Regions from separate parts of the Fictibacillus halophilus genome, predicted to be linked through region 1. Evidence: riboswitches for the same ligand, from Rfam matches in the RefSeq annotation. Region 1 holds a riboswitch; each other region holds the start of a gene.
The links. A riboswitch is a leader RNA that binds a small molecule or an ion and turns the genes downstream of it on or off. The one in region 1 is predicted to bind S-adenosylmethionine.
Positions count from the first base shown of each region.

Region 1 (3,111 bases):
ATACATACGTCCCTATCAATAGTCAACAGAATTTTTTAAAAATTTCGGATTTTTATTTTCAGGATTGACTTTGACCGCATAAATAACTCCAATCGCCCAAAATGCAGCAAGTACAAAGTAGATCGAGAACAACATATTATGGGATACACCAAGAGTATGAAGAAGAGTTCTTGTATTGGTAATAATGATCAGACCTCCCACCAAAACCCCTAGTATGTGAGAGGGAATTAGGCGTACAAGCCAAGCGGCAACGGGAGCCGCAATCACTCCTCCTAGCATTAAAGCTCCGACCCACAGCCACTCAACTTGTTCCCAGCCGAGTGCGATGAAGAAACCGATTGATGCAGATACAGCTACTGCGAATTCGCTCGTATCTACAGAACCGATTACTTTTCTGGTTTTCAGATCTTGTTTTGCCATTAGAACCGGTGTAGTGACTGGGCCCCAGCCTCCACCACCTGTAGCATCTAAAAATCCTGCTAATAATCCAAGTGGAATAAGTTGTTTCTTTGTAAAGGGTTTACCACTCGCTGTTGCTTTCTTCTCTCCAAGCTTAAACAGAAAACGATATAAGATATAAATCCCAAGGATAATTAAGAAGATAGAGATATATGGCTTTATAACATCTCCAGGCAGGTTGCTTAAAAAACAAGCACCTACAAAAGCTCCTATAGAGCCGGGGAGGATTAAACGAAGAACCACTTGCCGGTCAACGTTTCCGAACTTAATATGAGAAGCGCCCGATGCCGCAGTGGTTACGACTTCAGCAAGATGTACGGAAGCAGATGCAGCTGCAGGAGCAATTCCCGCTACTAAGAGCAATGATGTAGATGTAACGCCATAAGCCATACCTAGAGAACCATCAATCAACTGTGCAACAAGACCAATTAGAGCCAATACGATTAACTTTTTCATTTTCTTCCTCCTCAAAATAAAAAGGCCCTTAACAAGTGATGTTAAGAGCCTTCGGTTTACCGATCAGCGATACGGATTAAATTTTAGTTAATACTATATGTTCCTAAAAGATAAAAAGTCAACTGTTTGTTTAATTTTTTTGAAAAAATAGAAAAATTAAAAAATAGGTCTTGATATCCATTTCAGATATGTTATGATTTTATAAAATTTAAACTCTTATCCAGAGTGGTGAAGGGAACTGGCCCGATGAAACCCGGCAACCTGCGATTGTAAGGTGCTAACTCCAGCAGAATGTTTTTACATTTTGGAAGATAAGGTAATATGCTTACCTCCACTATCTTTCCGAAATGGGAAGGTTTTTTTTATTGTTGTTTTCATATTCGTTGTTGCTTTTGAAAGAGTTGATTTCCGTTGCAGATACTCGCTTTCCGTGGGGCAGGCGGTGAGCCACATTTGTACGTTTCCGTATAAGTGTCTCACCTGCCCGCCTGTCCCACAGGAGTCTCGCATCTTCCACTCCAATCAAAAGACAAAGAAGAAATAAGTAACACTTAGAAAACAACAATTTTTAGGAAAGATACTTTAAAAGATAATGAATGTTGTAAAGGGAGGCAGTGGAGTGGCGAACGAAAAGAGTGCAAACGATTTTCTTCCTCAGCTTCAACAAATGCTGAGCAGTATCAAATTTGGATCAATCACATTAATCGTACAAGACGGAAAAGTAATTCAGCTGGAAAAAAACGAGAAGGTAAGAATTAAATAGCTCGCTGACTAGAAAACTAGAGGCGGTTTTAACGAATGGGCAATGTCCTAAAAACGTTAAAGCCGCTTTTTTAATGGCAAGAAGGAGGTAACAAATTGCTAACGTACGAAACATGGGACGAGAAAACCCATGATTTTAATAGTGATAATCCCACAAAAGGTGCACTGCATGCTTTGAAGTGGGCTTATGAAACGTATGAAGATGATCTGGTTTACGCCTGCAGCTTCGGAATTGAAGGAAGCGTCTTGGTTGATCTTGTTCATCAAGTAAAGCCTGATGCTCAAATTGTTTTCCTTGATACGCATCTGCATTTTCTAGAAACGTATGAAGTTATTGAAGCAGCGAAGAAAAGATATCCATCTCTTCGCATCAAGTTGAAAACACCGGTTTTATCTCTTGAAGAACAGGCGAGTAAGCATGGTGAAGAGCTTTGGAAATCAAATCCAAATCAATGCTGCAATATTAGAAAAGTGATTCCTTTAGAAGAAGAACTGAACGGCGTAACAGCATGGCTTTCAGGACTACGCCGTGAACAGTCACCTACCCGCCAAAACACGCAATTTGTTAATCGGGACGGGCGATTTAAAAGCATTAAGATTTGTCCGCTTATTCATTGGACTTGGAAAGACATTTGGCGTTATGCCCACAAACATGATGTGCCGTATAACAAACTTCACGACAATGGTTTTCCAAGTATAGGTTGCGAGCCATGTACACAGGCTGCACTAAACGCAGATGACCTTCGTTCTGGACGTTGGTCTGGTTTAGGAAAACTAGAATGCGGCCTTCATCAAAATGATAGTCAATAAAGAGAATTTCAGGAGGAGAGAAACATAATGAGTACAATACAGCCCCATGGAGGAAAATTAATCAACCGTTATCAGCCAGAGACACCTTATCACCATATACAAAAAGAAATCACTCTCGATGCGACAGCACTTAGTGACCTTGAATTAATCGCTATAGGAGCATATAGCCCGTTAACAGGATTCTTAAATCAAGAAGACTATCAATCAGTTGTTCATGACATCCGGCTAAGTGATGGAACGGTTTGGAGCCTTCCGATCACGTTACCTGTTGATCCTGTAACAGCAAATGCACTACAGAGACACGATGATGTTCGGTTAACGTACGAAGGAGTTACATACGGCATCCTGAAGGTTAGCGATATTTATACGCCTATTAAGCAAATAGAAGCAGAGAAAGTCTACAAAACGACTGATAACGATCATCCTGGTGTAAAGAAATTGCTGGATCGTCCTTCTGTGTATGTAGGCGGAGACATCACCCTCGTTAAACGTCCTCTGAAAAAGGAATTCAAAGCCTATCATCTCGATCCTAGTGAAACGAGAAAGACGTTTCGTGATTTGGGATGGAAAACAGTTGTAGGCTTTCAAACGAGAAATCCAGTTCACCGTGCACATGAATATATT
Region 1 covers NZ_JAEACF010000001.1:1,398,777-1,401,887, reverse strand. Annotated here, with positions in the region: partial or broken gene I5J82_RS07245 (sulfite exporter TauE/SafE family protein) at 150-915, opposite strand; SAM riboswitch class I at 1,129-1,233, shown strand; gene I5J82_RS20300 (YezD family protein) at 1,535-1,678, shown strand; gene I5J82_RS07235 (phosphoadenylyl-sulfate reductase) at 1,774-2,487, shown strand; gene sat (sulfate adenylyltransferase) at 2,515-3,111, shown strand, end outside.

Region 2 (3,111 bases), 570 kb from region 1:
CTAAAACAGGGTGAACAAAAAAATCAATGCCACCACTAACAATATACAAGGGGATACCTTCACTTTGAGTAAATTGAATGAATTCCTGGAACCCATCTCTGATCTTAGAACGTGTTAAAACGAATTCAACGATCTCTTGTTTTTTATCTGAAGAAATTCTGGAAAACATTTTCCCGACTCCTTCACGTATCGAGATTGTTTCATTCAAGATATCATTAACGATCGGTTGCCAGCCCTCAGGTGAAAATTCTTCCATGATTGCGACGATGTTGTCTTTTTCAGTAACAGTCCCATCAAAATCACAAAAGATTACCGATTGTTGTTGGGTTTTCATTTTACTGGCACCCCACCCCAAAGCTCTAATGCTTTTTGTAGTTCTGTATGTTTTTCAGCAAAACTCTCAAAGTCCTTCCCTTTAACGACTGCATCTATCGCTTGACGGAAAGCACGTGCTCCCCCTGCAGCGCCATCTGGATGACCATGTATTCCCCCACCCGCGTTTATAACACTGTCCAATCCGAAGTCATTGAATAGAACCGGTGTTAAACCGGGGTGGATACCAGCCGACGGCACTGGAAACGACTTGTTTAAAGAGATGCGATCTGTAGTTAATGACTCTGCAATGCTTAACGTTTCATTACGATCAAGTGCTACGCTTCCATATGGTGATGGGAACAACACAAGATCTGCTCCTGCATAACGAAGCAGTTTGCCTAATAATACGGAGTAACCAATTCCGTAGAGAGACGATGATCCTATAGCTCCGGATAATGCAGGATGTGCCATGATTGGAAGCGGAATCTCTTTATCCTCTGCCAATTCTTGCAATACATCTGGCCCGTAGGACAAAACGTTAAATAGTAATGCATTAGCTCCTAATTCTGCTGCGCGCCGGGCTTTATCTCGAAGTTCACTCGTTCTGCCTGTCAGGTTTACTGCGTAAAGCGTCTTTTCACCTGTTTGTTCATGAACGGACTTTAAGACTTCTTTAGCAATTTTTACTCTTTCTTCAAAAGGAGTAAGTGGATTCTCAAAAAGAATTTCATCATCTTTCACAAGATCTACCCCACCTAAAGCCTGCTCATATAATTGTTGCTTGAAGAATGATAGATCTTTTCCAAGTACCCCTTTAAAAATACTCATAACAAGTGGGCGGTTATGGACACCTATGATATCTCGAATTCCTGTTATTCCAAACTTTGGTCCGGGAAAATGTTGTTCTAAATCTCTATCAAACTCTAAATCTACGAGCTTGATCTCACCATCTAACGAAAGTTTACCAAAAACTGTAGTTAGAATAGCTGGAAGATCATTTGAAAAGTTCGCTGATGGGTAGGAAATCTTAAGCAAGCCTCGTGTTCTATGACTTCCTAAAAATTGATCAGCACGTGGATCTTCAGGAAGTTCGATCACTTCTTCCACATTACCTTTATGTTTTTTTAGCTGTTCTTGCTCAAGTTGAGGAAGATCTGTCCATGAACCTACAGTAAGTCCGAGCGCGATTCCTTCGGCTTTTTTTTGTAGGTTTTCTTTTTTATCATGTACTAAATACGTTGCTGTAATTTTACTCATGTTTGTAGTTCTCCTTTCAAAAACGCAAAAAACCCCTTCACGAGGAAGGGGTGTCTTCATATTGACAGTTCCGCTTCCTCTTATCTCTCAGCCAAACGCTCGACTGCAAGAATTAGCACCGTTTTCAGCTAATCATAGTTAACCGAATGGTTGCCGGGTTTCATCGGGCTAGTCCCTCCACCTGCTCTTAATAAGAGTGCAAATTGTTAGAATATAATTTTAATTGTGATTATGACAGGGTATGAAGGATCTGTCAACCAAAACCTTTAATATCCTATTAGTAAGCTTTAAAGTTTTTGAAAGATGTTGATCTCCGTTCCAGATACTCGCTTTCAACTAATCAAAGAGGATAAAGAATTAAATAAAACTTCTAAAATAATTTAGTAATTCGATCAGCAGCCTCGATCAAACGTTCTTCAGACGTTAATAGACCGGCACGTACATATCGATCGCCTTCACTTCCAAATCCGATTCCTGGTGCGACGACGACATGTGCTTTCTCAAGCAAATAGTCGGCGAACGTTTCAGATGTATACCCTTCAGGTACAGGCAGCCAACAGAAGAATGAACCTTTTGGCGATTCCACGTTCCATCCGTTTTCATTCAAACGTCCGATGAATGCATTTCGACGACTTTCATATGTATCTACCAGTTCATCCACACATTGCTGTGATCCGTTCAATGCCTCAGCCGCAGCATGCTGGACCGCTCCAAACAAGCTTACATAAAAATGATCTTGAAGAAGGTTAATAGATTCAATGACAGATTCATTTCCAACCGCGAAACCAACGCGCCATCCTGCCATGTTATACGTTTTGGAAAGGGTATAGATTTCTATTCCTACGTCCTTTGCTCCTTCTACCTGTAGAAAACTAACCGGCTTTTGTCCATCAAATCCGATAGCACCATAAGCAAAATCATGACACACAAGAATATCATGTTTGTTAGCGAGCTCTACTGTCTCTTTAAAAAATGATTCAGTTGCAACACCGGCAGTTGGGTTGTTCGGATAGTTTAAGAACATAAGCTTGGCTTTGTTCAATACCGTTTCAGGTAATTCATCATACTTCGGCAGAAAATCATTTTCTTTTCTTAAGGGCATTGTCTCCATCTTAGCACCGGCCATTGCAACACCTGACCAATAATCCGGGTATCCCGGATCTGGAACGAGTGCAACATCACCTTGGTTTAAATAACATTGTGATAACTCTACTAAGCCCACTTTCCCTCCAAAGAGTATCGCTACTTCTTTCTCGGGATCAAGTGTCACACCATATTCTCGTTTATAAAAATCGGCTGCTGCCTGCTTCAAAAATCCATGTCCGCGAAACGGTGAATACTTATGGAAATCAGCTCGATCTGCTCCCTCTTTTAACGCATCTACAATATGCTGCGGAGTGGGTTGATCGGGATTTCCTTGTCCTAGATTAATAACGTCATAGCCTTGCTCCACATAGTGAGATACTTTTTTTACAAGCTTGGCGAAAAATTGCTCTGGCAGTTTCCCCATCACTTCTGCCTGCTCAAAACGTTTCACGA
Region 2 covers NZ_JAEACF010000001.1:824,648-827,758, reverse strand. Annotated here, with positions in the region: gene I5J82_RS04365 (2-hydroxy-3-keto-5-methylthiopentenyl-1-phosphate phosphatase) at 1-334, opposite strand, end outside; gene I5J82_RS04360 (2,3-diketo-5-methylthiopentyl-1-phosphate enolase) at 331-1,572, opposite strand; SAM riboswitch class I at 1,650-1,769, opposite strand; gene I5J82_RS04355 (pyridoxal phosphate-dependent aminotransferase) at 1,943-3,109, opposite strand.
Region 2: it holds a riboswitch for S-adenosylmethionine, as region 1 does, so the genes downstream of both, I5J82_RS04360 (2,3-diketo-5-methylthiopentyl-1-phosphate enolase) here and I5J82_RS20300 (YezD family protein) in region 1, are expected to answer to the same signal.

Region 3 (3,111 bases), on a different contig from region 1:
TTGCGGTTACCGTTATCGCTTGAACGATTCCCGGCTTCGCTTCTGGAAGGAGTACTTCACGTATGATCATCCATGGCGTAGCGCCCACTGCAACGGCCGCTTCGATCACTCCTTTATCGATCTCTCGTAAAGAGGTTTCTACGAGCCTCGCAAAGAAAGGGATGGCTGCGACGGATAAAGAGACAGATGCTGCAGTTGGTCCGATCGTTGTTCCGGTGATGAGTTGAGTCAACGGTAATAAAGCGACTAATAAAATGATGAATGGTACAGAGCGGACCAAGTTCACAAGAATGCCTGCTATCTGCTTGATCCACACATTCTCAAACAACAGACCTTTGTCGGTAACAAACAGGATGATTCCCAGCGGTAGACCAACAATTAATGAAACACCTAGTGATATGGCGACCATATATAATGTTTCAAAAAATGCTTTATTCAAATCTGGAAGGATATTTAAAATAGAATCAAGCAACTTGTTTCACCACCTCAAGATTTTCTATGCGACTTTCAATATACGAAATCGCTCGCTTTACTTCTGCCTCTTCACCGACTAGTTCCATGATGAAGATTCCAAGCGGCGTGTCTTGAATATATTCGATCTTACCGTGAAGGATATTTCCTTTTACACTAAAGTTTTGGAAAAGCTCAGAAACTACGGCTTCTTCTGCAATGGCCCCTTTAAACTGTATCTTGATGACGGTCCCTTTTCTGTTCTTTAGGAGCGGTTCTGGTAGATCCATCTGAATCACAGAGCTGATAAACGTTTTAGTAAGCTCTTTTTCTGGGTTAGCAAAAATGTTATACACATCTCCCGACTCGATGATTTCCCCATCCTGCATGATGGCCATTCGGTGGCAGATTTCTTTTACCACTTCCATCTCATGAGTGATCAGCACGATCGTAATTCCTAATTTTTTATTGATGGACTTCAGAAGGGAAAGAATAGATCTCGTTGTATTCGGATCAAGAGCTGAAGTAGCTTCATCACAAAGTAAAACCTTCGGGTCATTGGCAAGAGCTCTCGCGATGCCTACTCGCTGTTTCTGGCCACCACTCAGCTGAGAAGGGTACTGATCTTTTTGATTCTCTAATCCCACCATCTTCAAAAGCTCGTATGTCTTACGGTTGATTTCCTCTTTCGTTTTCCCGGCTGCTTTTAAAGCGAAAGCGATGTTCTCAAAAACCGTCTTCGCACTGATCAAATAAAAGTGCTGAAAGATCATACCGATTTTAAGACGCTCCAAGCGCAGCTCCTTTTTCCCTAGCTTCGTAATGGAGATGCCATCGATTTTGATTTCTCCTGATGTTGGTTTTTCCAATAAATTAAGACAGCGCAGCAACGAACTCTTCCCAGCCCCGCTATATCCTACAATGCCAAAGATCTCACCTTTTTCTATCGTCAGTGAAACATTTTTCACTCCGATGATCTCTTTGCCTTTTACTTTATATAATTTCGTCACGTCCTTGATTTCGATCATATGTCCTCCCCCTTACCATATAAAAAAGCCCTCTTCATTTCATGGAAGAGGGCGAATAAGTAAACATCGACTTATCTTCCAGAATGAATCATCATTCTGCAGGAAGTAGCACCGTTCCAATATGGAGGTTGCCGGACGTCATAGGGCCTGATCCCTCGGTCTCTCTGAATAAGCATTGCATTATTGAATTAAGTTATAGTTGTCATCATACGCTCTGTCTAAAAGTTCTGTCAATACTTAATTTTATCGCTTTAAAGTGTTAGCGCTTACATAAGTTGATATCAAAGGTTTAATTATTTTAGGGTTTTCTCCGAGTTTTTCCAAAATGAACGATGGCAGTTTCTGTGCTTCCATTAAAGTTTTGAAAAAAACATAACAAAAAACCTCATCCGAGAAACTCAGATGAGGTTGAATATGTATATGGAGGAGGTAGAGGGATTCGAACCCCCGCGGGTCGTTAAACCCCTGTCGGTTTTCAAGACCGATCCCTTCAGCCGGACTTGGGTATACCTCCGTGTGACTGACAAGAACTATAATAACATGATGATAAATAAAGTGTCAACGGTTTTTAAAAACTTTTTTTGTTTTTTATTTTACCTTTTTTGGAGGTGCATTTTTACGGTACGTGTTCTTTTATTTATTACACGTACGCCGCTAAAACAGTGCTTACCACCTGAAACCTTTTACACCCTTAAACATACAAAAGCTGACTCTAAAAGCCCTTTTAGAGACCATTTTTGAGTCAGCTTCTTCATTTTTTACTTAATAACTTCTTTGTTACCCATATATGGACGCAGAACTTCTGGAATCACTACAGTTCCATCTTCTTGTTGGTAATTCTCTAAGATAGCGGCTACTGTACGACCGATCGCAAGTCCAGATCCGTTTAGCGTATGAACGAATTCTGGCTTTCCTTTTGCATCTCTACGGAAACGAATTTGAGCACGGCGCGCTTGGAAGTCCTCAAAGTTAGAGCAAGAAGAAATCTCGCGGTATTCACCATAGCTAGGAAGGTATACTTCAATATCGTATTTCTTAGCTGCTGTGAATCCTAGGTCAGCCGTACACATGCTGAGTACGCGGTACGGAAGGTTGAGCAGCTGAAGTACTTTTTCAGCGTGTCCTGTAAGCTTCTCGAGCTCTTCATAAGAATCCTCAGGTTTAACGAAGCGAACAAGCTCTACCTTGTTGAACTGATGCTGACGGATCAAACCGCGCGTATCGCGTCCTGCAGAACCTGCTTCAGAACGGAAACAAGCGCTGTACGCCGCATATGTGATCGGTAGTTCGTCAGCTGTTAGAATCTCTTCTCGGTGCATGTTCGTTACAGGAACCTCAGAAGTTGGAATCAAGAAGTAATCTTCTTCGCGAATTTTAAATGCGTCTTCTTCAAACTTAGGAAGCTGACCTGTTCCTGTCATGCTTTGACGGTTAACCATGTACGGAGGCAGCACCTCTGTGTAGCCATGCTCATCTTCGTGCAGATCCATCATAAAGTTGATAAGTGCACGCTCTAAACGAGCTCCTAGACCTTTATAAAAAGCGAAACGGCTGCCTGTCACTTTTGCTCCACGTTCAAAATCAACGATATTGAGTTCAGTTGCGAGATCCCAGTGAGGTTTTGCTTCAAAAG
Region 3 covers NZ_JAEACF010000007.1:7,102-10,212, reverse strand. Annotated here, with positions in the region: gene I5J82_RS20080 (methionine ABC transporter permease) at 1-409, opposite strand, end outside; gene I5J82_RS20075 (methionine ABC transporter ATP-binding protein) at 465-1,478, opposite strand; SAM riboswitch class I at 1,547-1,653, opposite strand; tRNA gene I5J82_RS20070 (tRNA-Ser) at 1,900-1,992, opposite strand; gene serS (serine--tRNA ligase) at 2,237-3,111, opposite strand, start outside.
Region 3: it holds a riboswitch for S-adenosylmethionine, as region 1 does, so the genes downstream of both, I5J82_RS20075 (methionine ABC transporter ATP-binding protein) here and I5J82_RS20300 (YezD family protein) in region 1, are expected to answer to the same signal.

Region 4 (3,111 bases), 580 kb from region 1:
AGCTGTATCGCCATTTGCTGCCACTCGGTCACATCCAACGATCACCGCTTTAATATTCTTTGTTTTTAGCGTGTGGGCTGCCATATTATCTGTGATCAATGTCACATCAATATCGTTTGCTTGCAGCTCCCATGCTGTTAAACGAGATCCTTGTAAGACGGGACGAGTTTCGTTCGCGTAGACAGATAGGTTCCAGCCTTGTTCTTTTGCAAGATGAAAAGGTGCTAAAGCTGTACCATATTTGCTTGTAGCGATGGCACCTGCATTACAGATCGTCATCACAGCATCTCCGTCTTGAAGTAGCGATAAGGCGTACTCACCGATCTTTCTGCAAGTATTCTCGTCTTCTTCTTGAATTAAAAGTGCTTCAGCTTCAATGTTTTTTTTCGCTTCTTCTACAGAAGCGGATCGTTCGGCAGATGCCACAACACGGTCTAAAGCCCAAAATAAATTAACAGCTGTCGGGCGAGAGGAGGCTAAGTAATCTCTTTGTTTTTGCAATTGATTTAAAAACAAAGCATGATCAATCTCTTTTTCGGAATTACTCCAAAGTGCGAGTCCGAATGCTGCTGCGATTCCGATCGCTGGTGCGCCTCGAACTTTAAGCTTAGAAATTGCGTCCCACACGTGTTCTATCGTGGTTACGTTTAAGTAGACCGTGTGATGGGGAAGTTGTTGTTGATCTAATATAAGAAGATGGTCACCTCTGTATCTAACAGAAGGGACCCACTTTTCAGCTACAGTCATGTTTTAAGCACCTCTAATCCAGTCAGTAAGTTCTGTGATGTTTGTAAGTTTTCTTTGATTCTTAATAAGTTTTGCACCTAACTCAAGAGCTGTTTTTTTATAAAAGAGCTCGACCTCTCTTTTTGAAATAGAGTCTAGATCCGCCACATGTGCAAGTCCTATCGTTCTTCTAATGATTTCACATCCAGCAAAACCAATCGCTTCTTGGAACGTTTTTTGCAAGAAGCTCTCAAGTACACCTTCAGTCTTAGCAAAAGGATCAGTCGCTTTCTCGTTCCAAAGCTGTGTGAACGTTTCTCTGTATGTTTCCCACGTCTTTTCAATCGTTTGTAAAAGATAAGACTGTATAGAGTCACGATGAAACGGCTCTTTTGCATGAGCATTTTGAGAGAGGTGATTAAGTGCAAGGTTAGCTATGAAGTGAGCGATATCAAATCCTGCTGGTCCGTAGAACGCAAATTCTGGATCGATCACTTTAGTTGAATCACTTTTCACAAAAATACTTCCAGAATGCAGATCTCCGTGAAGAAGAACTTCAGCTTTTGTTAAGAAGGCTAGTCGTAGTTGAGCCACTTCTTTTAAAAGCTCTTTGTCGTTCCAAATTCGATCAACATCAGGTTGAAGTTCAGCAGGGAAGTCGTTCGTTTCGATGTTGAAAAAAGGATCTGTGAACACTAAGTCTTCCGTGATTTTACAAAGTTCGGGATTTGAAAATTTTCTCACTTGTTCTTTTTTCTCAAACGGATGCAGATAGAAATCGCTAGAGTAAAAAGCTGTTTTAGCAGCAAACGTTCCAATGTCTTCAGCAAGTTGTGGGTAAATTTGTCCTTCAATAAGCCCTTTTCGAAGGATGACATGATCAGACAAATCTTCCATAACTGTGACAGCAAGTGCTGAATCTGAAAATAAAACCTTCGGAACTAAGTGAGGAACGGATTCAGCTTCTTTTAATAAAGCATCGCTCTCGATTCGGGCCCGATCTAGTGTGAGCGGCCAGCTTTCTCCAACCACTTTTGCGTAAGGAAGTGCTTGTTTGACGATCAATGCTTTTTTGGAAGTTGCGCTTTCTATATGAAAAACAAGGTTTAAGTTGCCATCTCCAATCTCTCTAACATGCAGTTGGTTTTGTTCGGATGCATCAAAAAAATCTAAAGGTTTTACCACATCAAGGACTGTCAGTTCGTTTAACGGTTCGTATGTAGGTCTTACTTGTACGCTCATTTTTTGTTCCCCCCGGAAAGTTTTTTACAAATAAAAAGAGCCTCTTTTCGTATAAGAAAAGAGGCTCGGAATGATCATTTTCCGCGCCTCTTATCTTAGCAAAACAAAATGTTTCGCCGGAATTAGCACCGTGCCATGCGCTGAACTTAATCAGCGGCTCCCCATATAATGCGGGCGCCCCATCTTGCAATGGTATTACGGTCGGTTGCTGGGTTTCATCGGGCCATATCCCTCCACCTGCTCTTGATAAGAGACCAAAATTATTTGATTTTTCAATGCGCAACAATATTCACGCAATTCATAATCGTTATACTACAACGTTAAGTTAAGATCTGTCAACACTAAATTTTTAAAATGGATTTAATACAGATCTGTTCGACGGTCGTTAAAAACAGGAACCTTTACACGGACATCGTCTACTAATTCAGGAAAGATCTCAGCTGTGATGATCTCCTCATCGTGCACAGAACCTTCAGCGATGATATCTCCCCACGGGTCGATAACCAATGATTGACCAGCAAACGTGTTTTTAGGATCGCTTCCTACACGGTTACAAGCAATCACATAACATTGATTCTCTATAGCACGTGCGATAAGCAAGGCACGCCAATGAGATTGTCTTTGAATCGGCCATTCGGCGGGAACGAATAAGATCTTAGCCCCGTTTAAGAACGGTGCGCGAATCCATTCAGGAAATCGAATGTCATAACAGATAGAAAGAGTGGAGAGATTACCGTCAATTGTAAACAGCGTATTGTTTTTTCCTGGCGAGATATATTTCTCTTCTTCCATCAGTGTGATCAGATGAGCTTTTGAGTAGGTGCCGATCTGTTCACCGTTACGGTTGTAAGTCAGAGATGTATTATAGACTAAGTCCTCTTCACGGTATGCGATAGACCCTCCGACAATATTGATATTAAGCTCTTTTGATAAGGAGCTTAACCATTGTTTCGCTTTTACGCCATTGTGATCGCTAATCTCATCTAAGCGGGTTAGGTCATATCCGGTATCCCATAGTTCTGGCAGAACGATTGTATCAGGATGGTGCTGTTCAACCGCTTCACGAATTTTATTTTCAATGTGTTCATAATTTTTTTCAGGTTTGCCATATTGAATGTCAACTTGAATGCAGGCAATTTTCAT
Region 4 covers NZ_JAEACF010000001.1:821,431-824,541, forward strand. Annotated here, with positions in the region: gene mtnA (S-methyl-5-thioribose-1-phosphate isomerase) at 1-747, opposite strand, end outside; gene mtnK (S-methyl-5-thioribose kinase) at 751-1,968, opposite strand; SAM riboswitch class I at 2,056-2,221, opposite strand; gene I5J82_RS04350 (carbon-nitrogen family hydrolase) at 2,329-3,111, opposite strand, start outside.
Region 4: it holds a riboswitch for S-adenosylmethionine, as region 1 does, so the genes downstream of both, mtnK (S-methyl-5-thioribose kinase) here and I5J82_RS20300 (YezD family protein) in region 1, are expected to answer to the same signal.